DNA from 3 places in the Fictibacillus sp. 5RED26 genome. Region 3 is predicted to be linked to each of the others. Evidence: riboswitches for the same ligand, from Rfam matches in the RefSeq annotation. Region 3 holds a riboswitch; each other region holds the start of a gene.

Region 1 (10,698 bases), 270 kb from region 3:
CCTAGCCCTAGCTTAATTCCTTACTCTGCACAAGTTGCTCCGGTCAACATGAAGGATGAGGATGCAGGTTCTGTGGTTCGTAACTACAAACCATCTAAGCCCCTTTCACTTAAAAAAGTGAACAGCAAGAAATGGACAGCAACAGGCTATTTAAATGCAGGGGTAACAAATGGCGATACAGATTGGTATGCATTAAAGCTTACGAAGGATAGCAAAGCAAAGCTTACATTAGATATCAAAAATGATGTAGATGCTGTCATGTCCATCTACAAAGATGGAAAGTTAGTGAAGCGTGCTGATTATTATCGTCTAGGAGACGATGAAGTATTGCTCACGAACCTCAAGAAAGGCACGTACTACATTGAGGTGAAAGACACGAATCGAAATGCTAGTCTTAGCCCATACACATTAAATGTTGAGTTTTAATAGGAAAAACCCAGCCGAAGATTGATTCGGCTGGGTTTTACTTTTCGCTTGATTAGTTTACCAAAGATTTACGATATAACTCTTCTGTCATGGGTACAACTTCTTCTCTAACAATAATCTCTCCATCACTCTGAACAACTTCTAATACGATTCTAATCTTTTTGCCTACAGGTATTATTTTTTCGTTGGATTCATTGATCGGGTCAAGATAAGAATCCCAATACCCATGAACGATATTCATTTGATAGGCACTGCTCCAATCACGGTACGTCCAGGTGAATGCTGATAATCTATTTCCCCAATCGTTACTGGAATAGTGACCATACACTTCTGTACCGACTGCAGATTTAAGTGACTCATAAGTAGGGTACTTTTCTGCGTCAGCAATCCAAAGTCTGATCTCGCCTTCATAATTAAAAGTTACTTTCATTTTATTATTTCTATTTTGAGTTACATAAAATGTGTCATAAACTCCGCTTGTTTTATCATCCAGCAACTCTTGTAAAAGATTAGTCCGTTCCTGAAGAAGTGCTTTTCTTTTTGGTGCCTTAATCTTATTCATACAAGCTGTCGCTAAATCTAAACGTCGTTGTGCTTCCTCTGTGTTTTTAGCAATAGATGCTTCGGCACGGTCAAGATGTGTATCAGCACTTATGATGTAATACACTTCATCGCGGGATTTTTTAATTGGATTTAAATAGCGCTGCTTAAATGCTTGTTGAATATCCTTTCCATACACCTTGTCATAATTAGGCTGGAGTAGGCTCAGTTTATAATTGAAATAATTGTAAGATCTCCATTTATAAAAAGGTTCATCAGATAGGTAATGATCAAGGTGCTTCGTCTTATAGTCTAGTAATATCGGATAAGTTCGCACGGCATTGTTGTAAGCATTGCCGTTTTGTATGACTTTCTGATACCCCGCCACTTGAGTAAGCAATTGTTTTTTCCTGTCCGTATTTGGGAGCGAATCTACCATTTTTTTTGCTTTTTCCACTTCATCCCTTGCTTTATTGTAAGGCGTTGTAATTACTGTACTGAAATCGAGATTCTTCGTATATTTTTGATGAAGAATAGTACTAACTTCTGCTGCGAGTTTCACTTGTTTTTCTGTAGCAGGGAGAGATGCGGCTTTAGCTGTAACAGGAAATAGAAGTAGTAGACATGCAGTTAAGATTGAATACATTAGTTTTTTCAAAACAATCATCCTCATTTATGAAGGTAATATACTATCATCATAATAACAAAATATATAAAAAATGTATTTATTTATAAGTGGCAATAATACCTTTTTGAATCATCCACTTGCTGTGTGTAATTTGTGCCTCTTCAATATATAGGAAACTTTATTTTGACCGATATTATAGTATCTATCTATTGAAAGCTAAGTGTGAATTTGGTAATATTATCAAGTTGTGTTTGGGTATATTTGGTTCGTTTGAGTGGTTTTATATTAGGAGTCAGGAGTAACGTCTATGTACAACAACAATAAAAGCTGGATAAAATGGTCAGAACTTTTAGTTGTTTCATCCATCCTATATATCATAGATTTGTTCGTATTTTCTTTTTCTGAGTTATCAGCAAGTCCTTATGTTATTATCATACTTTTATTTAGTATAAGGTATGGTATTTTGTACGGTTTATTAATCTCAGGTATTATACTAGGCATTCACTTAGTGAGTGCCTGGAGTAATAACGAAGATATTTATTCCTACATCTTCTTTGGTGATTTTTCTATCTCAGCCATCATCTATTTATTAACAGCCTATATAAGCGGCATATACTCTACTCGGTACAGAGAACGGTATGAAGATAAAGAGTCTGAGCGAGCAGAGCTTCAAGCACAATTTGAACAAGCTGTTACTACTTTATACACAGTTAATGAAACAAATGATGTACTAGAAAAGAAAATTCTTGCTTCAGAAATGACAATGGTTAACGTTTATAAGATGCTGCAGGCACTTGATCAAGATCATGTTGAGATGTTTATTAACGAAGTAGCAAAAACGCTTGAGACCTATTATGGGGCAAAAACCCTTGGTGTTTATCACGTAGATCAAAGTTTACGAGCTCTACGCATAAAGGTGCGAAAAGGAGAAGAAAAGCTGCTTCCTCAAACCATATTTATAGATTCAGCACCTATGTTTTACGAGAGGTTGCTTCAGGACGAAAGTATTACGATTCGCCGTATTACAGATGAAGACACCGCTCCATTGTTGGCAGCTCCTATAAAAATTAATAATCAGATCAGACAGATTATCGTTATACAGGAACTTGATCTTTCTAGGCTAAGTAATGAAGGATTATCTATGTTACATATGCTGATTGAAATTATCTCGGAACAATTGACGAAGACTTGGAATAAGTCTGAAAAACAAGAACAACAGCAGTATTATCCAGATACTAAAGTATTTAAGCCCTCTTTTTTTAAAGAACGCATAGAAATAGAAAAAGCGAGATTAGTAGAATTTAACGTACCTTATTGTTATGTCAACTATAAAACGAAGCCTTTAAACCTGCCTACTTTGCAACGTGTAGAGTTAGCACTTAGAAAGTATTTAAGAGAAGTCGACTTAATTTCTTATTATCCCAGCGCGAATCAATTAATTATTCTACTGCCAGGAACGTCTAAGGGCAATGTAGAAGTCATTGAGAAAAGATTAAAAAATGTGGTGCTGGAGGTTCTAAAATAATATGGTAAAGTATTTCATCTTTCTATATTGTATAAACAGCATTCTTATTTTAATCATAAAAAAACGGATTGAAAAAGAGAATAGCGATACAGAAAGAAAAATAGATTACTTTTGGCTATTGCTTATTAGTTTGTTTGTTCCTCTATTAGGTGCATTAGGGGTTTTAGTAGTCATTAAGCTTTCAAATCGCAAAGGAAAAGAAAAACGTTATATTCACCATGAACGTTTTTATGTGAACAATTTTAATGAGGTGGGACTACTCTCGTTAAAAAGAAGAGAATCTATTCCTTTTTTCGCAGCTATGCAATCGGTTGATGATATTGGGAAATACTTAGTCGTTCGTTTAATGGAGAACAAAATACCTAAGCAGGGCAAATATTTAAAGGTAGCAGTTGGTGAGCCAAATAAAGAAACAGCACACTATGCTGCTACAGCTTTAAATCTATTAAATAAACGGTATGAAACAACTATTAATAACATGTTGTTATCACTACGTGAGAATAGCAGCATACAAGGCTACAAGAATATTTTGTATGTCTATAAAGATTATCTAACGAGTGATGTTGTTTCTGATACTTTGTTGAAAGAAAAGAAAGAAACCTATGAAAACCTTTTGAAGGAGGCGATTAAACAATTTCCTAACGAGGTTTTGTTCTACGAGCAATTAGCCATATTTTATTGGGAAAACTGCAAAGAGAATCAGGCAGTTTCATTGTCAGAAAAGGTAATCTCTCACTTCCCAAATACGGCCGAATGTTACTTCATTCTGCTTAACTATTACTATATGGCTCATGATAAGAAACAAATCAATAAAGTATTAGCAAAAATAGAGAAACACTACTCAGAAAGAATTCCATTAAGACTTCAGTCTGTGCTGGAACTAATAAAGGGATGAAGAACGATGAAAGACACGAATAAAGTGGTTTGGTCAGTTTTACTTATCACCTTACTCTGCTTAATTATTGTACAAATTTCTAGAATTGGAGAGATTCACTGGCTATTTCCTCAACAGGAGATAAAAATGATGAAACATGGTTTACTTCCAACTGTTTTGTCAGATGTTGAAGGTGATCAACTAAACATTCTCGTGTTAGGAAACGAAAAATCTCTTAAGAATAATCCCTCCTTACGCCACCTGAATAAATCTCTTGAACTAGGGAAATTGTCTTACTCCTATATTGAAACGTTAGACCAGGTCGCTATTACTCCTTATACAATCGTTATTATCCTTGATGAGAAAAAAGCGATAGCTGAAGAGGATAATATTCGAACTTTTGTTAATGAAGGTGGAAGACTATTTGTTGGATTACGCTTTTTCCATCCTGACCTCAATGATGTGATGGGGATTGAAGAGGTTAACGGTTATCATCAAGACGATTTAAATGGTATTACGTTTACAAAGTCTTTTGCCCCTATTTATCCTGATATTGAAGATCAAGACGGTAAAATACCGAATAATTCTCTTGATCTTACCCTACAGAATGACAGTGAAGTTTATGTAAAAAGCCAAGGAACACCTATACTTTGGTATCATTCCTACGGAAAAGGGAAAGTTGCGTATTGGAACGGAACCATGCTTCAAGGAAAAGGCGCAAGAGGTCTGTTGTTACAATCTCTTTCCTTACTGCCACCCAGGTTTGTTTCTGGGCGACTTGAAATGAGTGTCTTTTTTATTGATGATTTCCCTGCTCCATTTCCTGACGGTGATCATGAGAATATCACCCCGACATTCAATACAAGTGTTGGTTCTTTTTTTAAGACCATTTGGTGGCCGGATATGAAGGATTTACAAAATAAATATCGTTTAAAGTACACACATGCTTTTATTGGAACATATCGCTCCGATCAGAGAATGAATACCGAACAGTTAATCAAACAAAATCAAGCGAAATTTTTATTTTACGGTCGAGATGCTCTTCAAAATGGAGACGAGTTAAGTTTACATGGATATAATCATCAATCTCTTGTGACAAAGAACGAACCGATAGCTAAAGACTATGGATATATCCCATGGGTTAATCAAGAACAAATGGAAAACGCTACAACCCAAGTTATGAAAATGCATGAGCACTTATTTCCAAAATATAAGATTAAAACTTATGTACCACCATCAAATGTAATAAATACAACTGGACTAAAAGCATTGAAGAGAAGCGCACCTTCTATTAATACGATTTCTTCTTTATACCTAGGCGGCACTGAACAAGGTTCGTTTATCCAAGAATTTGGCTACGACGACAACGCAGGTTATTTTAACTTACCTCGTGTTTCCAGTGGATACGCTCCTGATCTGTATGAACGGTTTTCATATGCTGACGCACTAGCTAATGCCGGAATCTTTTCACATTTCATTCATCCTGATGATTTGTTGGATCCTTATCGAAACAAAGGATACAGATGGCCAGATTTAAATGTTGAACTGGATCGACATTTGAATAAGATTTATGAAACCTATCCGTTTTTAAAAGGTGTTACTGCTCAAGAAGCAAAAAAGCTGTACACAGCTTATAGTAAGTCCGAAATGAAGATAGATTACCAAGAAAACAAGATTATTCTTTATGGCAAAAATCTAGTTTCACCAAGTGTATTTCTAATTCGTCTAAACGACAATGAAACGTTGAAAACAGGTGCTTTTGATGGGTATAAAGTGTCTGGTATTAAAGGATTTAATGGGCTTTATACGATTGAAACTTTCAAGGGCAAAACGATAGTTCCTATTAAGAGAGGTGAGTCATAGGTGAAGATAGCCATCATTGCCGAGGGAAGTTATCCTTTTGTTAGCGGAGGAGTTTCTTCGTGGATCCATACTCTAATTAGTGAAATGCCTGAGTTTGATTTCACCATCATCTCTATTATGCCAAGTGGTTCTGCCATAACGAAAGAGGATTGGAAATACAAACTTCCTGCTAACGGAAAATCAGTTGAGGTTTACAAGTTGGAAGTAAAGGAAGAAAACCCAATCTATCCTAATTTGAGTGATGAAAATAGAGACGTCTTACTATCCTTCTTTTTGTCGAAAGATACATCCGGGAAAGCCATGCGTTTCTTAGGGGATACAAGTATCATCGGCAATCCATCGGGGTTCTTTAGAAGCCGTGAATTTTGGGAAATTGTTCAGGTTTGTTATAAAGAAGAAAAGCTCCAAAGCTCTTTCATTGATTACTTTTGGATGATTCGTAATAAATATGAACCTATTATTCATCTACTCCAAAGTGACTTTGATGAATATGACATTGTGCACGCTGCGTCTACTGGTTATGCAGGTGTATTAGGAGCTTATCTTTCCGCACAACAAGATATACCGTTACTTGTTACCGAGCATGGGATTTACTCTCGAGAACGAGAGGAGGAGATATTAAAATCAGATTGGATTCCAATGATCTATAAAAACAGATGGATTCAATTTTTTTATTTTTTAAGTCAACTTGCCTATGATCGAGCTGAACAACTAATTACGCTATTTCAAAAAAATTCAAAGATTCAAGAGCGTTTGGGAGCGCCTAAATCCAAGCAACTGGTAATTGCAAACGGGGTAACACTTTCAGATTCTTCATTACAGAGAAAGAACTTTTCTAATGAAACTCCTATTCAGATAGGGGCCATCGTCAGAGTCGTTCCTATTAAAGATATTATAACAATGATATACGCAGCCGATATGTTGCGAAAACGAAATATCCTATTTGATTTATACATTTTTGGGCCATTAGATGAAGACAAGGAGTATGTGCAAGAGTGCGTAAACTTAGTAAATGAGCTAGGTTTAAAGGACTCTATAACATTTACGGGTAAGATCAATGTGCAATCAAAGTTAGTTGAACTGGATGTATTATTGTTAACAAGTATTTCAGAAGGGCAGCCTTTAGCCATTTTAGAAGGTTTATCTGCCGGTATTCCTTTTGTCAGTACGAATGTTGGAGATTGTGAAGAACTGATTACAGGTGGTGATATTGATTTATTCGGACCAGCAGGCTTTGTCGTTCCTCCAGTAAATCCAAGACAAGTGGCAGAAAGTATAGAAAAGTATGTGGAAGAACCATCTTTAATTGAGCTTCATGGGCGAAATGGATTAAATCGAGTCAAGCATAGGTACCAGCTAAGTGAAGTCATTGAGAGATATCGTTCTCTTTATAAGGAAGTAGGTTTAGGAATACAATGGCAGGAATAGGATTTCAACTTCAAAAAATGTTTCAAGAGGATTACTTTTCTAGCCGAGCGAAGGCATATGGTTTTACCATCCTCCTAACCTCAGGACCGTGGTTGATCACCATTGCTGTTCTAACTTTTCTTCAGTGGGGAATGAATTATTATAATATAGATCTTCGTACGAGGGAATTGTTTGTCGTTTCGATCTCATACACCTTTATTTTTTCACAAGTGATTTATTTTTCACTTCAGCTCGTGGTAACAAGATACATAGCAGACCTATTCTATACTGGGAAAATTGAAGATGTTGCTGCAACAAGTGTTGGATTGGCAAAAGTGACATGTGGTTTAGCTCTTATTTTATGGCTTCCATTTGCTTTACTAACTCCCATACCATTTTGGTACGACTGGCTAGTCTTATTATTATTTCTAGTTATGAACCTCATTTGGGTACTATTTTTATATAGCACAGCGACAAAGGAATATATGAATATTGTGTACGCCTTTTTTTTCGGGGGACTAATAACAGTAGTTGTCTTTTGGGTGTTGCCAATAGGAGACCTTGTACGTTCTCTTCCCGTTATAAAAGGAGCCGCCCTTATGCTAGGTATTTTTACATTCGGGATGCTCGTTACACTTCTTTGGCTTTTATACCATCTATTTATCAGTTTTCCAGACCGTCCCTTACATAATCAATGGGGATTTGTGAGGTATACCTATAAATACCCTGACTTACTATTAACAGGAGTCTTTTATAGTTTAGGGCTTTGGGTCAGTAACTGGATTATTTGGTTTGGTGAGGGATCGGTGAATGTACTGCATACATTTCGTTATCACCCTGATTATGATACAGCTCTATTTTGGTCCTTCTTGACTATTATTCCTACGATGATGACATTTATAGTTTCTATAGAAACAAGGTTTTATAAAAAATATTGGACGTTTTACGGCTTTGTGAATGAAGGTGGAAGTTTAGATCAAATACAAGAAAGTAAGAAAGTGATGATTAGAGTCTTAAAAGAAGAAGTGATTCGTCTTATCAGAACGCAAGGGTTATTTACTCTACTTGTCCTCTTATTGCTGCCTCGGTTTGTTACGTGGTTCGAGTGGAGTGCTGATTTCTTTGAATTAATGCCGATTACACTAGTAGCTGTCTTTTCAATTAGTCTTGTTTTAACACTATCACTTCTTCATCTATACTTCGATGATCGAAGAGGAGCTTGTATAACTACTTTCATATTTTTCATCATAACTTTTGTACTAACTCTATTGTTGCTCCCGCTTGGTTTTGATTGGTATGGAGTAGGAATAGCTGTGGGGGCTTCGCTTTCTTTTACATATGGTGGCCTTCGATTAATATCATATGTAGGCGAAGCTGATTTTCATATTTTCACAAAAAGAGATCCTAAATATTATCAAAATTCTTTAGAAAGATTTATTTCCAATTTTTCTAAAAAATAGATATTCACTATTGTTTTTTGAATTCAAAACCTATAAAATGGAAATAATTAATTTAATACTGTGGTGATGGGCAAACTTGGTGAAAACCAAGGACGCAAAGATATGGGTCTTCGATTCTAACAATAGAATAAAGATTGCCAGTCCGCGAAACCAACCCATCCCTCGTATGAATCGGGGGAATTTTTTATGAAAAAGTGGTTATTAATCATGGCAATCTTTACTTTTGGTTTTTTTTCATTACATCCTAAACACAGTTCTGCTCAAAGTGGACAAAGTACTCTGCAACAGGTCAAAAATTACAAGATTTATTATTCGGCACCAACAGATCGTATTCTTAAGAAGTTAAGTAGTTACGATTTAGTTGTGATCGAACCACAGTTATACACAAAAGAGCAGATTCAATATCTTCAACAAAATGGCACGATTGTTCTTGGTTATATTAGTGTTATGGAAACACCGACGTGGAACAAACAGAGATTGGAACTTCTAGCTGATAGTGACTATTTCAAAAGAAGTGGTGCTAGAGTTCATTATGAGCAATGGGATTCTTATCTAATGGATATAGCGAGTGTTCACTATCATAAAGTCTTAATGGATGAAATGGAAAGACAAGTTAATGCAAAAGGAATGAATGGTGTTTTCTTTGATACCGTTGGGAATATTGACAACGAACATTTGGAGAATAACGCTGCTATATATAAAAAGCAATTAGATGGACTTCTTGCTTTTTTAGATAAGAGTGATCGAAAATTTCCGAATCTCCTAATGGTACAGAATTGGGGTATGGAAACCATTCAACATACTCATAAGTATATGGATGGTTTCATGTGGGAAGGTTTTGACTACAATGAAGTTTCAACAGATGAGTGGGCTCAGAATCAGATTAGTAAGTTGAAAAAGATACAACAAATGGGAAAAACTCAAATTATGACGGTGTCTACAAAGTTAGAACGTAAAAGCAAAAATTACGCAGAAAAATTTAACTTTTTACATTATCATGATAAAAAATCGTATGATGTATTTTAAATCATCAACGATAACATGAAACCAATAAAATGATTGCTTCCTATATTAAGCTTAATGAAAGAAAAGCCAGCGTTGCAAGATACGCTGGCTTTTTTCTATATTTGTTTAGTTATAACTAATCGCTTGTTTACCCATCTGTTCCCAAGCGGCAATGAAATTGTTTAATCGAAGCTTTCTATTCTTTTGGTTTGAAAGTGGATCGTTAAAATAAACATATCCACCGCTATAACCTGTTACCAAGACGGAATGCTCACGGTACGTCACTTTAATCTTACCTTGTGGTGTGTAGAAGTATGTAAATTGGGATTCAGGAAGCTTTGTAAACCATGAGTTTGCTATGACCCACACTGGTTTTTTCTTATCGAGTTGTTTTTTGACCTCTGTAAAGGATTGACCAGATAGATTTACAACACGGCTTCCAAGGTATTGTCTAGCTAGGCTTTCAACGGGTTTGTTATACACACCGTAACCAGGCTTATTATACGTATACATATTTCCTACAAAACCAACGTTAGGGTTTCCGAAATAGACTTTACCATCGACTTTACGGTAAGGTGTTGGATCTTCTTTCACTTCATAAGCAAGAGTCATCTTACTCACTTTTTTACCTGCATGATGAAGCATCATCGCAAGACTTGTAACCTCACATCCCCTTGGAAGCTCAGGCATTTGAGATATAAGTGGAGCGTTAATAGGAGTAAAAGCAGGTGCGGTTGACGTGATCAGCCAGCTTGCGATCCATCCCTTTTGCCCATTAGGCAAAGTAACGTGGTACCAGACTTCTTTTTTGCTGTTATATGCGTATTGGAAAGCTTGTAGCTTTGTTCCGTATTTTACTTGTGTAACGGTTGGATAATTTGTTCCCGTTCCAGAACGAATGTTAACAACATCACCTTTTACATAGTAGGTTTTGTTGATTGAGGCTGCTGCAGATGCATCGTCTGCATGA
Region 2 (10,698 bases), on a different contig from region 3:
CTCGAAATAATATTGTCTTTCTTTTGAGGCAATCACACCGCCGTAAAAAGCGATCAACCATAAGAAGATGCTCTTCATTAAAAATTCAAAGGAAGAGAGCGTGTTCAAGTACCCACTATCTCTTATAAAAAAGTAACAGAGAATGGTAAAACTCACTGTTCCTACTATAAAAGCGCCCTTTAACCTCCAATACAGAGCAGCATGGATAACGATTAGGTAACCAACAGCAACAAACGCACTATCAGCTCCACCAGTAAGCTGCATCAACCATGCATAAGCAAGACAATCAAAAACAATTCCACCTCTTGTAAAAACCCGGTAGTACAGTGACGTCTCTGGCAATCGGTGTAAGACAATTTGTGTGGATGTCATATATATAATGCCGATTATAAAAAGGATCGGAAAAGTATCCGTTTCATAATTCAAGACGCTTGATATAGGTTGATAATAAAAAACAGGTATACAAAGAATTAAAAAGAACCACCGTAACAAAGATGATATGGTTTCAGAACGGTGTTCCGTAATCGTAAATGAATCTTTCATGCGTTCAACTTCCTTTACGTTATACGATCTGCGAAAAACATAGCAGAAAGGCCCATTATTTTACATGATCAAATCAGTGATTTATTCTCACTTCTAGCTCTTTTGTTCGTGTACATACGCTCATCAGCAAGCTGCAGGTAATAGTCTATGTTTTCACATGCATCTGCAAGTAATTCTATTGCACCATATGCCAATGAGATGGATTCATTCCAAACGATAAGCTGACTCTCTAGTTTTTCAGTTAAGATGTATGCTTCATCTTCAGTAATTCCTGGTAAAAGAAAAACAAATTCATCTCCACCGAATCTAAATCCAGAGAACAATTTTAGTCGCTTTGAAAGTTCTGCGATCTGCTGAAGTATCTCGTCACCCGCGTGATGCCCTAGCTCGTCATTGATTAATTTAAAGTTATTGATATCAAACATGACAAGTGTAAGAGGAAGCTTAAGTCTATTTGCCTTTTCTAGCTCCTTTTCTAAACAATCATAAAAGTAGCGACGATTATACAGATTTGTTAATGGATCACGAATGCTAATCTCCTTAAGATCTTTAAACTGTTGAGAAGAGAAACCGCTTAGAAATCCTGTAACAGCATGGTGAGAAATCCGGTTCCAGCGATCTAACATAAATAGTTGTATAACTAACGGCTCGTTGGACGTTGCTTTTTTCACTTCAAATAAAACGGATTCACTAATACTCGTTGTAAAACACGCAAGTGCTTGATGAGGAATTCGTTGATGCCTTAAAAAATGAATACCTGATCGAAACGCTTTCTGCTCTCCTTGTTTTAAAAAGGATTTGAATCGTTCTTCTTCTAAAAACACTGCATGCACAATCCCGCGTAAAAATTTCTCTAGTATCTTCTCGTATTGCTCAACAAAACCGTTTAGAAACGTATGAAAGTCTTCATTTTTTCTTAGATGTTCTTTGTGTGTATGTATCATGGCTGGAATAGACTTCATAAATTCTGGTAACAAGTTTTTTTTGAGTGCGCGTAAGTCTAGTTGGAAGTTTTCCATTCTACAACCCCTCAAATCCCTCAAAAATTACATACAAAAAGCCATCACCTAATAAAGGGAATGGCTTCAATTTATGTTTTAGATACTTTTAACCTCTATGAACACATTATTCCTGCAGAGAAACTACAAAATACGAGAATAAAGCTTCATAGAAACGCTTGTGTCTAAACACGAGTCCGTTTCCCTTTGGCAACCGGCTGCCATTGCATGTTCACCATACTTTAGGCCCATAGCTTTGCGTCCCAGCTTTTCAACTGGTTTGCCCTTAATAACAAAGGTTTTTATTGATTTATAGTTATTATATCCTACTAAGGTAATTTGTGCCAATGATTTTAATAGTTCTTTAATCCTATTATTTTAGGCTTTGTTTTTTGGATATTTTTAACTTTCTATAGTACCTATACCCAATCCTTACTCCATTCAAAACAATATAAGGAATCTTTATTGGAAAGTAATACAGCGTTTTCTTGTAAAATGTAAAATAAGCTTTCCTTAAATCTTTCCATTTCCTGCAAGTTTCGTATCGGCTAAAATCAGATACGTCTACAATAATTCCTCTATTATTGGATATCATGACATTTTTTCCATGTACATCGTTAGGAAACAATCCTTTGTCTTTTGCATGCCTCACTGCTTCATCGATGTCATAAATCACATTTTCAGGAATTTTTACACCTTTATGCACACAGTCGTACAGAGTCATTCCTTCAATACGTTTTAAGATTAAAAAACGTTGTTCGGAATAATAACAAACAGAAAATCCAGGGTGTGTTCCTAGTCGATCATAAACCTTTTTTTCCTCTAATAATCCATGCTCATCCCTGCCGTAAATCTTAACTACATATGCTGGATGTTCAGGATGTGAAAACACCGCTGCATAGTTCCCACAGCCCAGCATCTGCCAAGGGTGTGGTGTATTCACCGGACATACCGGATCAAATGGGCTGCGACTTTCAATCATTATTTCTCTGTTCAATTGTCTAGCTAGCTGGATAAAGTGTTCCATAAGGTTCCTCAATTCAAATTCTAATCCTATTATCATCATCTTATGTTTCTGCAATACGTTCATTGTATACAGATGTTATTGAAAATGAAACTGGCATGCTTTATCCATTATTCTACGGTCACTTGTAGATAAGAAAGCATAAGTGTTTCTGCTTTGTTTTTTAGATGAATGTTTGGAAACCTCATAATTTCACGATAACCCCTAATAAAGATTTCATATTCTGTAATATCTTCCTCACGGCGTGCATCCATTACTTTAATTCTTCTTTTTCTCAATTCAATTCGTACATCAAATAGATCTTTGCTGATTTGATTCATAATTTGTTCTACTAATGCAACGTATGGCTGTCTCAATTTAAATGGAGAGCCGCAAATAATCTGCAGATCGCGATTAAAAACTGTAAGTAAAATCGGATACATCACAAATTTTTCAATAAGCGAACGCTCTTCTTCGCTTCCATATTGCACGACAATCCCCCCAATCTCAAGAAGACAAAAAACGTGAATGTACGGATAATATGTTTCTTATGTGAAAACTTCGAATCTGCTTTTTTGCCGAGCAGTATCCCTTTATTATATGACCGTCGAAAGAGTATGGAATTACAAAACGGTGCGAGATATCACCTTTTTGCGAGAGGTAGATCATTTCTATTCCAACCCGTTCTTGAATGCATCTCATTAATAAGTTAGTCACGAAGCAACCTCCTTTTTTATATTATATGCGAACAAACGTTCTTTTTATACTAGAAAAAAATACCTGCCTTACTTAAGAGGCAAGTATTTTTGTTTTATTTACTATTACCTGGAATGAAAATCAACTACTCTCGAGGCTGTTTTCGCATTGATTGTTTCTAGGAGTAATCAATATGAACAGCAAATCCTGCAGATTTAGCTTTTCTAGAAAGGTTTTCGGCATTCTCTCTAGATGTGAATGCCCCAATCTGCACCTTATAGAGCTTTTCTTCTGCAGTGACAAGTTCTTTAAACTCGTTCTGGTTAACAACAAACTTTTTTAGCTCATACTTAACATCCTCAATGAAAAATGGAAATGTTTTATCATATTGATGAAAACAGTTTAAAGGATCTGTCCTTCTTTTTGGGTCTAGCTGAAAGTGCCCTTTTATGTCCCGCGCAGGGTCCCATTGGTACATCTCACATAAATACGCAAAAAACCATACATAACGGCTATAAGCTTTGTTAAAATCTATGGAAGGTCCATAGCATAACTCTACCCCAATCGCCCATTCATTAGCATCCGATACGTTAGAGCGAACGTGCCAAGCTTTTTCTTGCAATGGAATGATCATCAATATCTGTTTATCATCTATGAATACGTGTGCAGAAGCCTCTAGTTGTCTGCTGTTGAAATATTCATAGTTCTGTTGAGCCGAAGAGTTAGGGTTACCAGTATCGTGCGCAACCGCATAGCGTGGTATACGATTACCTCCTGGACGCTGCTTCCATTCTTTCTTAATAAGTTTAGTTGTAATCTGATACTTTACTTTCATACCAACACCTCCCATTTATTTAAATTAGAAGTGTTTGTTTATACAAAAAAAGAGCCATTACGGCTCATTTTTTTACATTCCACCTGGTTGTGATTGTGTTGTGATCGCCCAAACCCAGTAAGCTGCTCCGATCAAAAATCCAAAGCCTAAAAGCACAAAAAATAATGTTGAATTTTTCATAATCCGTGTCTCCCCAAACCTTTTGCTTTCTTTCTTATTAAATATAAATTATCATATACTAGTAGAAGAAACAAAAAGCAAGGGTGTTAAAATGGAAAATAGAGAACAAACCCCATTAAGAAATGATTTAGAGCGCGAATTGGAAATGAGTTTACGTAGACTTTTTCGTACGTTAAGAAAAGGTTTGAACGAAGTGTACTCAGATTATATCCCAAGCAATGAGTTTGCTGTTCTTCAGACTTTATTTATTCAAAGTCCTCTGATGGCTTCCGAAATCGCTAACGAATTAAAAGTTTCATCAAGCCATATTACCGCGGTTACGGATCGGCTTGTTGGAAAGAATTATATTCAGCGTGTACGATCAGATTCAGACCGTCGGATCGTCTATTTGGAAATTACTGAAGATGGTAGAGAAATTGCACGAAAAATGGATAACATTAAAAATAACTACCTAGAAAAAAAGTTTGCTGCTTTAACAGATGGAGACATAAAACGAATGATAGAATCTTCAACAAAACTGCTTGATTAATGGAGCAGTTTTCTTTTTAGCAAATAATTCACATTGTGAATTATTTACAACATGAATAGGAGGATGATGCATGGAACATCTTGAAATGCGGCGGAAAGTTATTATCATGCTTTCCATCATGTCTGCTATGCTTTTTGCTGCGTTAAACCAAACAATTGTTGGTACGTCCTTACCAAAAATCATTGCTGATCTTGGAGGAATAGAATACTACAGCTGGGTTTTCACGATTTTCATGCTCACTTCAAGTATCACTGCTATTTTAGTTGGAAAACTATCAGACATTTACGGAAGAAAGCCATTTATCCTTTTAGGGATTGGAGTGTTTACGGCAGGTTCGCTTTTATGCGGCATATCCGGAAGCATCCTTGAGCTCATCTTATACAGAGGTGTTCAAGGCTTTGGAGGCGGTATGATCATGTCAACGGCTTTCACAGCAGTTGGGGATCTATTTCCACCTCGCGAACGCGGCAGATGGCAAGGGATTATGAGCAGTGTTTTCGGTTTAGCTAGCGTATTTGGTCCTACATTAGGCGGATACATCGTTGATCACTTTCATTGGCACTGGGTATTCTGGATCTTTCTTCCCTTTGGCCTCGTCGCTTTTGCTGCTATCTACTTTTTATTTCCTTCTGTACAAAGAAAAGAGAAAGAATCTATTGATTACACAGGTTCTCTGCTACTAACGTTAACAATGGTTCCTCTTCTCCTTTCATTCACCTGGGCAGGAAATGAATACGATTGGGTATCTCCAGAGATCATCGGACTTTTCACTGTAACGATCGTAGCTTTCTTTTTGTTTGTGCTAACAGAAAAGCGTGTATCAAGTCCTGTTCTACCACTTGATATGTTCAAAAATAAAGTGTTCACCGTTTCTAATATAATCGGATTCTTTTTAGGAGCAGGCATGTTTGGGTCCATCATGTATATGCCTTTCTTTATACAAGGAGTGATGGGAACATCTGCTACTAAATCCGGGTTTGTAATGATGCCATTAACACTTGCCATGGTTGCAGGAAGCACGATAAGTGGGCAGATTATAACTAAGACAGGCAAGTACAAGAAATTGGCTATGCTTGGATTGTTCATCATGGTCAGTGGTATGACAAGCATGCATTTTATGGATACTCAAACGACTAATACGACAGCAATCATGAATATGATCCTCGTAGGTTCAGGACTTGGAATCGCGTTTCCCATCTTCACCTTAACTGTGCAGAACGCAATTGAACATAAATATTTAGGTGTTGCGACCTCTTCTGTTCAGCTGTTCAGACAGCTTGGTGGTACGATTGGTGTTTCAATCATGGGAAGTGTTATGAATAACTCTCTAGCCGATCACTTTAACAAAGAGTCCCAAAAGTTAGTCGCCTCTTCTCCCAGTGTTACACCTGAGATGAGCGAGCAGATTAAAGAGCTTGCAAATCCTCAAGTGCTGCTGAACCAAGAAGCTGTTTTAGAAAAATTTAATGCTTTACCTCCTGAATCATTAAATATGATTAAACAAGTACTTGGTATTTTGCGTGAGTCTTTAAGTTATGCATTAAACGGTGTTTTCTTAACCGGCGCAATCGTTATTGGCACTGCATTCATATTAACCTTCTTCTTCTTAAGAGAAATACCACTAAGAACTTCTAATGAAGAAAAGAATGCCTCAAGTGAACAAGCCGAAGAACGGAAGCTTGGTTAGTTAACAAAAGAAAAGGCTGTTTTCGTAAACTTTGTTGCTTTTGGAAGTGTTGATTTCCGTTCCAGGCTGCTCGCTTTCCACGGGGCAGGCGCTGAGCCATATTCGTACGTTTCACTCTTAAGTGTCTCAGCTGTCTAGTTGCAGTGGCTAGCCCCTCGAGGTCAAAAGTTTAACGGTCAAGAAGGCAAAGTGCGCCTTCATGGCCCATTCAACTTTTGCTTGTCGGGGCTGAACGAGCCACTTCCACTTTTCAAACTGCCCGCCTTAAGAAGTTCCTTGCTCCTGCGTCTACAAGTGATGCTTCGTAGTAAACTTCCTCGTCGCATGCCTTGCATGGAGTATCTCAGGTGGTAGGCACACACCTTCCACTTCAATCAATTATCAAAGGTGACAAAGAGTTTAAAGCAACAATCTTTTAGAAAAGTGCCAAAGAAAAAGACGGCAGAATCGCTAGAGCTGATTCTGCCGTCTTTTTTTTCGCTATTGGACACATCATTCTTCGGGCTGCCCTCAACGTCCTAGCCGAGAGTTACCCATCTTCACTTCATTCAATTGTCAGAGGATAAAAAGATTTGAAAGTTATTTCACTACTTCTTGGTTTTTTTGGGTTTCTGTTGTTTGGACTGAATAGTTCATACTCCAAAATCCAATATCTTTAAAGCCTAAACGCTTATATATCGACCCTGCTTTAGGATTATCATAGAAAAGACAAAGCGTTTTCCCTTCAGCTAAAATATCGTAGCATAGCGCTTCCATACAAAGTGAAGCATACCCTTTGTTTCTTTTTTCAGGGTGTGAACACACGCCGACAATCATCGCTGACACTGAATTTTCTGCCGTAGAGGATGCACAAGAAACAACGGTATCCTCTTCTCTAATAAAATAAGTGCGCCCTGTTTTGGTGGATAATGCTTGCTCCAAGCTTTCTTTTGCTGTTTTTCCAATTGAGAATTCTTTGATCAAATATTTTAGTTCCATAAGACTTTCTACATCTTTAACATCTGCTTGTATTATATTTTGTCTAGAGCTGTTTTGGTTTAATGCTTTGGCATCCTTTAATTCAGCAAAATACAGTTCTTTTGTTCGCTCAAAATTTAAATAAGGAATAAACTGCTCGGTAATTTCCTTTTTACCAGAAAGCATTTCATAACTTTTATCTTTATTGATAATTTCCGAAAATGCTTTTGCATTAATTTCCCCTTTTGCATAAGGAAGGTAGTTCCCTTTATAACGGAGAAGGATACCTGTGATAGATTCGTTATCATCAACATCTGCCCAGATGTCCTGAGAATCTGTTTCATAACCAAAATTCTCAATATCAGCAATAATAAATAAGTTTAATGCAGGTTCTTCACTTAAATAGTCCATAACTTGTTTATGCCACGTTTGATCCATCTTAACTATCATCTGTACACTCCTCCTTAAGATGTTTTAATTTTATCCGCAAATTGGAAAAATGCAACATTTTTTTAGAATAAAAAAACCAGTCAAAAGACTGATTTTTTATCAACATCATATTGTTTTCAATGTAAGAGATAGCAAGATGGTATCTTTTATTTATAGTAAATATGATAAGAACATGGTCGCTGTACCAAAGTATACTAAGAGTGAAAAAATATCATTCAATGTTGTGATAAGAGGTCCCGATGCTACCGCTGGGTCAATCTTAAATCTGTATAGCAGTAAAGGAATAAGTGTTCCTGCGAGCGTACCAATTATCAAAGTAAAGAATAAAGAACTGCCTACAACAAGCCCCAATACTAGATTACCTTTCCATAAAAAGGCTACGATTGAAATTAAAATTCCGCATGTAATTCCTATAATGAACCCAACACCAAATTCTCGGAGTATTAATTTTACAATAGTCGGCCGATCAATGTCATGAGATACAAGTCCACGAACTACAACTGCAAGAGACTGTGTACCTGTATTCCCTGTCATACCTGCAATCATTGGCATAAAGTACGTAAGTGCAACCGCGCGTTCGATCGTTCCTTCGAACGTACTAATAATACTTCCAGATAGAATCCCAATAAATAAAAGTAAAATAAGCCAAGGCAATCTTCTATAGGAAGCTACGAGTGCACTTGTCTGAAAATCAATGGATTTACCAGTTGCCGATAACTTCTCGATGTCTTCATTCGCTTCTTCAATTAATACATCAAGTACATCATCGACTGTAACAATCCCTATCAAATGATCATGTTCATCCGTTACAGGGACTGCAATAAAGTCATAGCGCTCAATGGTTCGCGCTACTTCTTCTTGATCTGTCTCTGCGGGTACGGAGATAACCCTGCTGTACATGATCTCTTCAATCTTCTCATCCATTTCTGCTAATAACAGATCACGATAAGAGACAACACCAACAAGCCTTCTATCATCATCAATTACATATAAGTAATAAATATTCTCTGCAAACCCGGCAAATGTCTTTAGCTTTTCAACCGCATCTCTGACTGTATAAACTTGCGGAATCCATACAAACCGATTAGTCATGATTCCACCAGCGGTATCTGAATCATACTGCATAAGACTTTGAACCGTCTTCGATTCATCTGCTTTCATGGAAGACAGAAAATCTTGGATCTCATTAACATCCAAATTGCCGAGAAGATCGGCCAAATCGTCATTCTCCATTAAGTTCATGATGTGAGATGATCGCTCAATGCCTAGTTTATTCAGGATTTCCATCTGAAGATCACTTTCAAGCTCTTGAATCAAGGATGCAATCTGTCTTGTTGTTAAGAAGGTTACAAACTTATGTCTGTGCTTCTCAGGCAAATTTTTATAAACATTCGCAATATCATACGGGTGAAGTTCATCGATTAAAAGCTGAAACTCCTTTTTTCGCAACTCTTTTAAGTTTTTTATGACATATAATAATATCTGGTTTTCTGACATCTCTTTAAACAAGGAACGTCACCTCCTTATAAAAGTACTTCACCATTATAAGTGATTTTTCAAACTGTGACTATGGTATCGTATTGAATCTTTTCTTCTAATCCTCATTACTTAGGCAAAAGAAAAAACCACTTAGCATAAAGTGGTTTAGTCATTTTCATATTAGTTCAGTATTCAATTCTATTTTAACCAAAGGTGATCCAGAGAATAATCTCCTGCACCTGTTAAAGCGACACCTACCACTACGGCAATTAAAACAAGGTTAAATTCATAACCGTTCGCTGTAACCCAAAACCCATTCTGCAAGTGAACTTTAACTGCGGCCACAAGCATCGTTCCAGCAATCAATATAGCCCCAATTTCGGTGAATAATCCGGCAGCAAACAAAAGTCCTCCGCCAAATTCAGCCAGCCCTGCTAAAAGAGCCATCGTATAGCCTGGTTTAATGCCAATGGATTCCATCCAGCCTCCGGTTCCTTTTAACCCGTAGCCGCCAAACCATCCAAACAACTTTTGTGCTCCATGTGCCGCTAACGCTAGACCCACCACTAATCGAATAATAAGTAATCCTAATGATAACATCCCTTAACCCCTTCTTTCTTTCGTTTTTTTACTTACTTTATGTTAGTATATTACAATGAGTAACTTATATGTGTCAAGTTACTTTAAAAAAATAACCTTAAGAACAAAAAAAATTACCGCTCTCCTTATTAAAGAATATGCGGCAATGTTTATTTTAAGCTTGTTCTGTTAAAATAATCGGTCCATCTTTTGTGATAGCAACGGTATGTTCATATTGTGCTGATAGACTTCCATCATAGGTAACGGCCGTCCAGCCATCCTGCTTCAAACTAATATGGGGTCTACCTTGATTGAGTATGGGTTCGATGGTAATAACCATTCCTTCTTTTAAAGTAATACCCGTATTTCTCTCTCCAACATGATGAACTTGAGGCTCTTCGTGTATATGACGGCCGATTCCATGACCAATAAACTCTCGAACAATAGAATAGCCCTTATCCTCAGCATAAGATTGTATCGCATAACCGATATCCCCCAAACGACTACCAACTTGCGCTTGTGATATCCCTTTATATAGTGCATTTTTGGTCGTTTCCATTAAGGCTTGCGATTTCTTAGAAACGTTTCCGACTCCATATGACCAAGCAGAATCTGCCAGCCAACCGTTTAAGTTCACGACAAAATCAATCGTTACGATATCTCCTTCTTTTAACGCTCTTTTATTTGGTAGCCCGTGACATACTTCATCATTTACTGAAGCGCAAGTTGCATAAGGATAGCCCATATATCCTTTTTGAGCAG
Region 3 (10,698 bases):
TCTTAACGCAGGTCCTGAAAACGAAACATTGTTAGTTGATGTGAAGATGGAAAGCGAACCAAAAGGGAAAGACGGTAAGAAGCGCGACATTAAAGCGAAGTTCGAAATGACTGAAAACGGTACAACAGAAGGTATCGGTTTCCAAATTAAAGGTGAAGGCACAGATAAGAAGTCAAAATGGACGGCTAATCTTGTTCCTGCAGGCGATGCGCCAATGGAGCTTCCAGACATGACGCTTGAGATCGAGCACACGGGTGACCAAAACCTTGATAAAGACTTTGCAAACCACGATTACAAAGTAACACTAAAAGGTAACGACGCTACAATGGGCGATATTAACGTTGGATTGAACATCAAAACAAAAACAACGTTCGGCGATAAACTGAAATTCCCTGAGCTTTCAGAAGGAAAAGCAGTAAACGTTGCTGAGATGAGTGACGCTGAAATGATGACGATGATGTCAGAAATTCAACGCAACATCGAGCAATTTATCGGTGAAAACGCTCAAATGTTCCAATAGAATCATAATAAGAAGGACAGAGATAACTTAAAACAAAGTTGATCTTTGTCCTTTTTTTCTAACCATTAGGGTATTTAAAGCATGTGGGCTACGTCGGTTTTGTCGAGGATTGTATACTCGTGGATAAACGGCCGAAACTTTTGGATAAAGTGCTAAAACTTCTGGATAAACAGGCAAAACTCGTGGATAAATAGGCAAAACTTCTGGATTCACCCAGTCCAATGCCCCTGCGGGTATAGGTTCTGTGCCGTTTCAGCTCCATACCTTCACCAAATTTTTAAACGAAAGGAACGACACTATGAGGCAAACGCTACTCATTGCCCATCTAACTGTAAAATGCTGGCTTAAGCAGCCTTTTCCTCTGATTGCTATGATGCTGTTTCCAATTTTGTTACTTGGAATCACGTATCTAGGGCTAAAACCACTACTTGAAGAAAAGCAGTGGGTAGAGCCTTTTGCCGTAGCGATCGTAGATGAAGATAACACCTTTGAAACCAAATTGCTCATGAAGCAGTATGAAAACTCAGAAGAACTAAAAAATGTATTAACCTTTGAAAAAACAGATGCTGAGAGCGCGAGTGAAAAGCTTGCTAGCAACGAGATAGCGGGCATGGTGATCGTGCCGGATGGTTTTACCAAAGGGATACGCAAGGGCAAAAATATCCCAGTAACGGTGATCGGTAACCCTGAACGCCCTTTTCAAGCAAAACTCTTGCAGCAAGTGATGGTGTCGAACGCCAACTTGATCTCTTCTGCACAAAGCGGAGCGAACGCAGCTTTTCATTATTTACGAAAAATGGACTTAAGTTCCAAAGAATTCCGAGCTTACCGCGACACGGTCATCACAGACTTTACGCTACAAGCTCTGAACCGAAATAAGATTTACGAAACGGAAACACTAAGTGCGTTAGGCGGAGTAACAACGATCGACTATTACAGCTTATCAGGTGTGTTGATTCTGTTACTCGTTGGTGGACTGTTTGGAATGAGTTTGACCGCAAGAAGTGAACAGACCGCATTGCGCGAAAGATTATCGCTACAAGGTGTAAGGTCTGGCGTATTCTTTTTTAGCAATGTACTATCCGTTTTCCTTCTGCTCGTCATCCAAAGCGTTGTTTTGACTGCTCTATTTTATGCTTTAACCAAAACATGGAGCATCACAGCGACATCATTGGTTTTAGCATACTGCTTAAGCATCGCATCCCTTTTCGCGCTTTGTCAGGAACTTTTTGTTCGTAACGGAGCAAAGTGGGGAGGTGGAATCATCCTTGCTGTGGGACTCATTGCTACAAGCGGAAGCGTTTTGCCGCTATCTTATCTTCCGGAAATGTGGCGCAGCATAAGTGTATTAAACATCGTGCATCAGGCACACAGCGGACTGATTGATACGCTATTTGTGGGGAACGAAGCGTGGATGTCAGTTCTACTGTTGCTTAGTTTTTCAATCACAATTTGGGCAGTGAGTTTGCTGCTTATCACGATAAAGAAGAGGTTGCCATGGTCTGGACAATTGCCATTACACGTATAAAATTACTGCTTCAAAGTCCGTGGAGTTGGCTGGGACTCATCGTTCCGGTTCTCGTGCTGGTTTTTTTAGACATGTCGGTAGAAAAAACAAGTGATGTCACCAAGATTCCAGTTGTAATCGTAGACGAGGACGAAACGCAATACTCGGAAATGGTCATAGATAGAGTTGGTAAAAATCTAGCGGTCTCGGTAAGTGTTCATAATGAAGATGAGGCGCGAAATCAGATTGAGACACAAAAAGCCGCCATCGGTTTCTTTATAGCTGAAGGATTTATGGACAGTATACAGAAAAATGATGAAGAGGGGCTTGTTACGATGTGGCTCTCGTCGGGTTCAATTTCTCATGGGTTAGTGCGCGAGATTTTTGCAAGTGAAGTGAAGAGGTTATCAAGTAATTCGTACGGCGCGAATACGGTTTTAAAAACATACGGAAAAAGTGAGAAGCTAGATGCCAAGGAGCAGGCTACAGTCTGGAAGGATGCTTGGGCGTATAGCGACAAACATTGGGAGCCTAAGCCTCTTATGACCGTTGACTATAAAGTTGGTGTTACGAGAGAATCGTCAGTAAAAGATACTGGTGGTGCCGCTTCGATCTATGTTCCAGGAATGCTCGTACTTCTCATGTTGATTAGTTTTTTATATAACAGCTGGCCGATTAAAGACCGTGATTCTGGCATGCGGTCGAGAGTACCTTACGCAGCAGGCCGATTTTCAGCTTACTGGTTCGGAAACGCACTAGGCGTGTTACTTTTACAGCTAACATTGCTTGTTTTATTGTTTAGTTTTGGCTGGTGGCGAGATGAGTTAACGTTGAACGTGGCTACGATTTTCGGTTTGATCGGCTACGTCTTATTCCTAAACGCGCTATCTCTTCTGTTCGCTTATTTCGTACACAGCAACCGCACATGGCAAGCGATCACTCTTTTTGTCGTATTGTGCACATCGCTCTTAAGCGGAACGTTCTTCCCGAGCGACGAGCTATCAAGCTTTTTACAACGTGCTGCAGAATGGACACCGCAATATTGGATCGTGTCATCGTTAAACCAAGAAACTCTTGTGATTCCCCTTGCATTTGTGGGTCTCAGCATCGTTCTATATGTATTTTCAACTATAAAGGCAGGTGACAACGCTTGATTGCAGCAGAAAATTTGAAGAAGAAGTTTGGTAGAAAAGAAGTATTAAAAGAAATGAACTTCTTTATTGAAAAAGGAGAAACCGTCGGCGTTGTTGGCCCGAACGGTGCAGGTAAATCAACGCTTTTGAGAATCCTTGCAACCCTTATGAAAGGATCTGGCGGATCGGTTCAGATCGATGGGCTTGATGTGAGGAAAGAACAAAAGAAGATTCGCCAGAAAATCGGTTACGTACCTCAAGAAATCGCCGTCTATCATGAGCTAACAACGCGTGAAAATTTACGATTTTTTGCGAAGTTGGCGAAGGGATCGTCAGAAGAAAGATGGATGCAGCGCTGCGAGGAGTGGCGACTGGCTGAGCACCTTGATAAGAAAGTGAAGCATCTGTCTGGTGGTAACCAGAGAAAGCTGAACATCTTGATCGCGATGCTACATGACCCGGACCTATTGATTTTGGATGAACCGACTGTCGGAATTGATATATCGGCAAAACAAGAGATCGTAAACGATTTGCGCCAGCTGGGGAGAGAAGGAAAGACCATCCTGTATTCCAGTCATGACGCGCAAGAGCTCGAAACATTATGTACTTCTTTTTTAATTTTAAAAGAAGGAGAGCTGATATTTTACGGCTCAAAACAAAAAGTACGACAGTTTGGTTCCGTTGCACAATCTGAAAATTTTGCGGAAACGCTTGGAGAGATTGTTGGATGAAGTCTGCTGATAGAGCAGGCTTCTTTTTTTATCCTGAATATTCCAATACTGTGGCCGAAGTGATAGAATGTATGTGAAAACATTCACAAGAGAGGGGTTAGAACATGAATGAACGTCTGTTGAGAAAAATAAAGTCCGCTCTTTTAGCATCCTTTTTCTTTACCTTATTACTAGGTTTATATCTTGTATATGAATATGGTTCAGCTGAAGGTTCTTTTGCTTTAATTATCGTTTTGTTATTCGCACTAGCTGGAAACTTTTTGTATGGAATACCTGTATCTCTGCTAATAGATTCATTCACGAACAAAATTGTTAAATCTCATTTCTTTGTATCAGGCTTTTTACATATTTTCTTTGCTTTTGTGTCTTATTTCATCATAAAAGAATTTTATTACTTTGCAATTATTTGTGCTGCTCTCTTTTTCTTGTCTGAAGAATGGCAAAAGGTAAAAAAACAAAACTTTAAGTGGAAACCAATGATAGTGAAAAGTATCTTTATGGTTGGATTTACTGTACTTACATTGTATTTATCGCTTTACATGCATGAATTACTAGAAAAGAAAACTAACGAGTACTACCTCATCCCAGCTGGTTATGTAGGTGGAGTGACAGTGATATACGACATTGAAGATGAGCCTCAACCAAACAAAGTGGGAGACTACAATGTTATAAAAATAAATGATCAAGGGTATGGGCTAACAGCTTTACCAGAACCAGAAGGTACATTTAATAATAAATACTATTATATAGATGAAGAAGGGCGTAAAGAAAAGATTAAGGAAAAGTGTATTCATATAGGCAGTTCAGGATCTACATCAAATGATGACAGGGATTTTCTTTATAGTTCGTTTACCGTTATTAACTCAAATTGTACTGACCATTTTTCTACGTATGGTAGTCAATATTTAGAGGATCATAGCATTGGGGTTGAAGAAATTTTACAGCGAGAAGGATTTGGAGATTTCGGCTATTAGAGGACAAAATCGGCTATTACATATAATTATTTTAGCACAATACTAAATTCGACAAGGTTTTACAAGAAGACCAAATTCCTATTTTCCGTAACGGAAGCGTAAAACACAAGTCCTATTATTTATTGTAGGATAATAATAGATTACTTGGAAAATCAAAGGAGTTTGGGATAAATAATGAAAAAATGGATAGTTACATCAGTTTTAGGTGCTAGTTTATTATTGTCGCCGCTACAGGCGTTTGCGAATATTGGAGATCAGACACTTCGTCCGACAATGACACATTCAGACGTGAGAACGTTGCAATCATTATTGCGCAGTAAAGGTTATTTTACATATAGTGGATCATATACAACCTACTTTGGATCTTATACGAAAAGTGCAGTTATGAGTTTTCAACGTGCAAAAGGCTTAACAGCAGATGGAATTGCAGGTCGAAATACGTTTAACAAACTAGGAGTCTATAACGTTAACAATGCGTACCTAGTTGATTATGCAAAACGTTTTCAAGGAACGGTCTATAAATGGGGCGGAACGACTACCTCTGGTTTTGATTGCTCAGGGTACATTAACTATGTTTTTAAAAATTCCCATAACATTACCCTGCCACGTACAGTAAAAGAGATGTGGGTAAACACAGGCTATAAGGTTGGTAGTCAAGAGATTGGAGATCTTGTATTCTTCTCAACAACAGATTCTGGAGCTTCACACATGGGTATCTACGTTGGTAATGGGAAGTTCATCCATGCCGGTTCTTCAACAGGAGTAACGATTTCAGATATGAACAACAGCTACTGGAAGACGCGTTATTATGGGACAAAACGTTTATAATTAAGAAAAAGGAGTCCGATGGTGGACTCCTTTTTTCTATCCTAGAACAAGATTCTTGCCCAAGGATCGCAGCAGCAATGATGTTGCTTTTTCTTAGCTTTTTTGAACTTCTTGCACTTCAACACTTCGTAGCTAGAAGATGAAGAAGAGGACGAAGATGAAGAGGATGATGAAGAAGATTCTTCACAAACCCATTCTACTTTCTTGTAACACTTCTCAACTTTTTCATGCTTCTCGTGCTTCTCATGCTTGCAGTGGTCGTAGTCTCCACACTTGTAACACATTAATCGTTTCACCTCACAAATTGATACCGACTTCCAATTGGTTTCGGTTTCTGTATATCATATGTAGAGGCAGACAAGTTGCTTAGACGAATGATGGGGTTTAATAGAAATGGGGGTCTGACCCCATACAATTACAAATCCCTTCAATTTGTTCTTTCCAGAAATACAAGGGAAACAGCAGGTACTAGTGCCTAACAAAAAATCCACGCTGCAACCGCAGCGTGGATTTTATTACTTCGTAGGTTCTTGTATGAGCATCCCTTCCTTTGCAAAGGCAAAGTGTATGGCGTGTTTCAAATTTCTAAAATATGTACTTTCTCCAAGAGAATACTGGTGTTTCGTTATTTCTATACTTAATTCAGGTGAAATCCCGACCAATAACGTTTCCATTCCAAACAATCGAGCAGAGGAAACAAGCTTGTTCAACATATCCACCATTTCAGAATCAATAGACTTAATACCGGTTAGATCTAAGATAACAAATTTTGCTTTGTGTTGAGGCAGTGAAGTCAGAGTATGCTCTAACATATCTTTAGAACGGAGCTCATTGTATTTACCGATTAAGGGAATAACCACAATATGATCGGTTACCGGAATAATAGGAGAGGAAATCTCCCTAATCAGATCGGTTAATTCTCTTGTGCGGTCTTCAACCATAGCTTCTAGCTTCATAATTTCATGCTGTTCATCCCGTTGAACGAGATCGCGGATGTTATCATTTGGTGTTATATGTGATTCTGAGATTGCTAATTTTAGCGTGTTAGGGTCGGCTTCGTTTTCTAGGACCTCATACCACATGTTGGTTTGAAAGAGTCCTGTGAAAACGCCAGCCCAATGGCCAGGTAAGAATCGCCCCATGCGTTCGCTGTTCTGCGCTTTTTTAACTTTCGTTTCCCAGCTGTTTGTAATCGTAATGATCGCTTCTTTCTTTTTAACATCAAGCTCTATGTATGTTTTACCCCAACCCGCTGATGCATAAATGGTAGGTAATGATTCAGCGGAAATCTCAATATTTCCGATCGTTCTTATGTAAAAATCACTAACGATTAACCCTGTCCGATATCCAGCTGTTTCAAAAACAAGGTCCGCAGTTCCTTCTCCTGTAATCTCTTCGATGGAATCTAGGAACACCTTGAATGCTGAATCAATCCAAAACAACATTACATCTTCGCCTTCAAATTGAAAAATACCTTTTGCTATGTCCCAATGAAAAGAAGAACCATTAACATCTACACTTTTTTGAGAATCCATTAGTTCATTTGGCGACTGCTTCATTTATAATCCTCCATAGACAAAAATAGTAGACACCCTTTTCCCGTACCCTAATTCTATAAACATTAAACATTAGTGTGGGGTCTGACCCCACACAAATACAAAACCTTCATTATGTATATTCCACGAAGACACCCGCAAAGGGAAAAACCACGTAAAAACCACCTGATGCAATCAGGTGGTTAGTTTTGTTTGTTTTTCCATTTGTTAAATTCGAGAAACTCTTTAAATTGCTCTTTGCTTACACCAGAACCCATGGCTTCTTTCACTAATTCAGCCCATTCCTGATCTAGGTTTTTTGTATCAACTTCAGCTTTGATTAAGTGATCTACAGAAATATTCAATACATCCGCAATCTTTTCGAGAAGCTGTATCGAAGGGTTTTGTTGAATATTTCGTTCTAGGGCACTTATATACGATTTTGCTACCCCTGCTTTATCAGCCAATGCTGTAATGGAGAGGCCTTTTTCGGTACGGTATTTTTTTACTCGCTCACCAATCATCATTTGCAATCCCCATTTAAGAAATAATTTGCCTTTATTATATCTTTCTGTATGAGGTAAGTAAATAAATTCTGTGACTTGCTTACTATTTCAATGAATTAATTTCCTTGCAATTGATAGTTTTCTAACGTTAATTGGGGATTTTGTAAAAAACGAATAATCTCTTCTTTAGTAAAACCTTGATCTCTCGCTTCTTTAATCAATTCAATCCACTCGTGATCCAGCTTAAACGTATTTTCCACTAAGAACCCCTCCAGAAAGTAAATGATATCCAGGTAACCCGGCGATCGTAGCTTTTTAAGTTAAGCTTTAGACCCGTGGCTTTGCGCCCACTTCTTTCGAAAATGTTTGCCCTTGTCTGAAGGATAATTAGGACCTATTCCCTAACTCAAATTGATTATATACAAGCTAAATAGAAAATGTTGTCAGAAAATGACTGTAATAAAAATGTAATATAAGGAAGCGTAATAAGACCCCTATAAAACAAATTTAAAGGAATGATGCAGGTTATGTTGAAATTATTCTTAATAAATACCCATTAAACTAATTTTAGCTGCTGAAAGGATGAATAAATTGTCTAACAAATTGCCAATGAATTTGTCGAATCAACTCAGTTTACCAGTGATTAACGCCCCAATGTTTCTTGTATCGAGTCCTGATATGGTGATTGAAAGCTGTAAGAACGGAATAATAGGTACCTTTCCATTACTGAATGCAAGAACCTCCGATCTATTAGAAAATTGGATGAAACATATTTCAGAAGAGCTGAGTAATGCCAGGGAAAAAGATCCTTCGGCAAAGATTGCTCCATGGGGTGTTAACTTAATCGTTCACCGAACGAATAAACGTTTTGAAGAAGATTTGGAGCTAATAAAGAAATATGAACCGCCAGTGGTGATTACTTCTCTTGGTAATCCAAGCGATGTTGCTAAAATCGTTCACGGGTACGGTGGTCTCGTATTCTCTGACGTTATCTCGCTTGATCACGCGCGTAAGGCTGCTAAGACGGGCATTGATGGATTAATACTCGTGTGCAGTGGAGCAGGTGGCCATGGTGGGACGTTAAATCCGTTTGCTTTCTTAAAAGCCGTAAAGGAATTCTGGGATGGGATGACGATTCTAGCTGGGGCTATTTCTACAGGTGAAGAAATACTAGCTGCCAAGGTTCTTGGAGCCGATCTCGTATACATGGGAACGCGCTTTATTGCGACGCAAGAATCTTCGGCGAGCGAAGATTACCGGCAGATGTTAATAGATTCTACTCTTGAGGATCTTGTTTATACGGATGCGATTAGTGGAATAAAAGGAAACTACCTGCTTCCATCCTTACAAAGAGCGGGATTTGATGTGGAAAACTTGATGAAAAAGGATGATGTTGACCTCTCGTTCTCTGAATCCAAAGCAAAAGCATGGAAAGACATCTGGTCCGCAGGACAAGGTGTTGGCAGTGTGAAGAAAATCTCTACCATTCAGGAAGTAGTAGATGACCTAAAGGAAGAATACAAAAAAGCATTAAAAACAAAGGAAGCTATGAGTATTATCCCTTAAAACATTAGTCCTTTAGAACTAAATCCCCCAAAACCACGCTGTATAAACGTAGTTTTGAGGGATTTTGGTTTTTGATTTTAATTTTCATTCTTGTACAAGTCGATGTCAGGTTCAAACTGAAGAGTAATCTCATAATAATTAGCTTCGTCTTTAATTATGAGCATTTGCTGAGACTTTTCCTCGTAGAAAAATGTTACAGCTGGGATTTTTTTAAAAGGTTCACCAAGCTGAGCTACCAGTTTATCTACAAAAGCTTTATCTTCTGTCATGTAACCTAAGTATCCTATTTCACTTTCTTTCTCTAACTCTGATAATTCTACAAAAAATCCAGAATTATCATTTTCTTCCAATGATGTTTTCAGATTCCAGGTTGCATAAGTAGGTGAGTGAAGTGCTGGTTCGCTATGCCTATCATAGGGACCTAAGATTTGAAGAGCTTGATCTAATGTATTTCCAATTGTAATGCCATTTACATAGAAATGACCGCCTTTTTTCTCAAAAACAACATTGTTAAATGGAGTTTTCTTTTGACCATATTGATCTTCCAAATTATCAAGGGAACTCGCAGGTGTAGGATTTTCTTCATTAACAGTTGTGGTTTTTTCTTGTTTTTCTTTTTCGGTTATTGAAGATGTGTTTTTCTCATTATTTTCAATTTTATTTTCTTCAACGACAGGTTGCTCACTATCTGCAATAGGTTCTTCTACTTTTATATCAGTGTATTGTATATTCTCAATTATAAATGAGGTCAGGATCTTTGTTTCTGTATAGACCTCAATTTGTAGGGCATTTTCTAAGTCTGTATCTGATATCGTTTTTTCTAGTTTGATTTCTTTTGTAAATGAAAATGGTTCATCTGGTTTTAGATAACCTTTTTTGGGCGCATCAACAATTTCAAACGTTTTTAAGCCAAGGGTTGCTTGAAGTTCTTGGTTCAATACCGTAATTCTTGTCTTGAACTTTTCACTATTAAATTCAGTCGTATTTTTAACTGAACCTTTAACCGTTAGAATATTTGTGTTTTCATCATAACTAATCATACTCGAAGCTTGTGTTAATTCTTGAGCGTAGCGAGCTTTAGGTTTATTAACTGCAATTTCAGTCGCTGTTTCAGGGGTTAGATAGCGATCAATAATTGTATAAGAAGTAAAGATAACTCCTGCGAAAAGCGCTGCTGTAAGAAGCCTTGGAACAATGGTCCTCTTTGATTTCGATTGTTCATCCTTCTTAGATGACGGATTACGGATAGCGAGCAATATATTTTGTTCATCTATTTCTGTAAAAACAGGAGTGCTTGAGATTTGTTTATCCAAAGTACGGTTAAGGTTTTTTAGTTGGTTCTCCACTATCGCTCACCTCCTAATTCAAAGTAAGTCTCTTGTAGCACTTTTCTACCTC

What was found. Region 3 has a riboswitch for cyclic di-GMP ahead of IHV10_RS09265 (anti-repressor SinI family protein). Riboswitches for the same ligand answer to the same signal wherever they lie in the genome.
Region 1: another riboswitch for cyclic di-GMP. It lies ahead of IHV10_RS10520 (endo alpha-1,4 polygalactosaminidase); the one in region 3 lies ahead of IHV10_RS09265 (anti-repressor SinI family protein).
Region 2: another riboswitch for cyclic di-GMP. It lies ahead of IHV10_RS04235 (GGDEF domain-containing protein); the one in region 3 lies ahead of IHV10_RS09265 (anti-repressor SinI family protein).

Annotation. Positions count from the first base shown of each region.
Region 1 covers NZ_JACZDU010000002.1:449,237-459,934, forward strand. The annotation lists gene IHV10_RS10485 (S8 family peptidase) at 1-426, shown strand, start outside; gene IHV10_RS10490 (hypothetical protein) at 479-1,624, opposite strand; gene IHV10_RS10495 (hypothetical protein) at 1,902-3,119, shown strand; gene IHV10_RS10500 (tetratricopeptide repeat protein) at 3,121-4,014, shown strand; gene IHV10_RS10505 (DUF2194 domain-containing protein) at 4,141-5,856, shown strand; gene pelF (GT4 family glycosyltransferase PelF) at 5,857-7,284, shown strand; gene pelG (exopolysaccharide Pel transporter PelG) at 7,272-8,723, shown strand; cyclic di-GMP riboswitch class I at 8,783-8,873, shown strand; gene IHV10_RS10520 (endo alpha-1,4 polygalactosaminidase) at 8,910-9,749, shown strand; gene IHV10_RS10525 (C39 family peptidase) at 9,855-10,698, opposite strand, start outside.
Region 2 covers NZ_JACZDU010000001.1:782,669-793,366, reverse strand. The annotation lists gene IHV10_RS04240 (GGDEF domain-containing protein) at 1-543, opposite strand, end outside; gene IHV10_RS04235 (GGDEF domain-containing protein) at 612-1,562, opposite strand; cyclic di-GMP riboswitch class I at 1,748-1,836, opposite strand; gene IHV10_RS04230 (serine/threonine protein kinase) at 1,915-2,568, opposite strand; gene IHV10_RS04225 (hypothetical protein) at 2,676-3,035, opposite strand; gene IHV10_RS04220 (N-acetylmuramoyl-L-alanine amidase) at 3,419-4,075, opposite strand; gene IHV10_RS04215 (MarR family winged helix-turn-helix transcriptional regulator) at 4,347-4,784, shown strand; gene IHV10_RS04210 (MDR family MFS transporter) at 4,855-6,471, shown strand; gene IHV10_RS04205 (GNAT family N-acetyltransferase) at 7,051-7,839, opposite strand; gene mgtE (magnesium transporter) at 8,029-9,387, opposite strand; gene IHV10_RS04195 (DoxX family protein) at 9,556-9,957, opposite strand; gene map (type I methionyl aminopeptidase) at 10,112-10,698, opposite strand, start outside.
Region 3 covers NZ_JACZDU010000002.1:182,299-192,996, forward strand. The annotation lists gene IHV10_RS09225 (DUF6583 family protein) at 1-520, shown strand, start outside; gene IHV10_RS09230 (ABC transporter permease) at 819-2,048, shown strand; gene IHV10_RS09235 (ABC transporter permease) at 2,018-3,181, shown strand; gene IHV10_RS09240 (ABC transporter ATP-binding protein) at 3,178-3,891, shown strand; gene IHV10_RS09245 (DUF6843 domain-containing protein) at 3,996-4,865, shown strand; gene IHV10_RS09250 (NlpC/P60 family protein) at 5,040-5,693, shown strand; gene IHV10_RS09255 (STAS domain-containing protein) at 6,209-7,252, opposite strand; gene IHV10_RS09260 (helix-turn-helix domain-containing protein) at 7,432-7,752, opposite strand; gene IHV10_RS09265 (anti-repressor SinI family protein) at 7,851-7,994, opposite strand; cyclic di-GMP riboswitch class I at 8,024-8,115, opposite strand; gene IHV10_RS09270 (NAD(P)H-dependent flavin oxidoreductase) at 8,326-9,300, shown strand; gene IHV10_RS09275 (hypothetical protein) at 9,378-10,646, opposite strand; gene IHV10_RS09280 (sigma-70 family RNA polymerase sigma factor) at 10,646-10,698, opposite strand, start outside.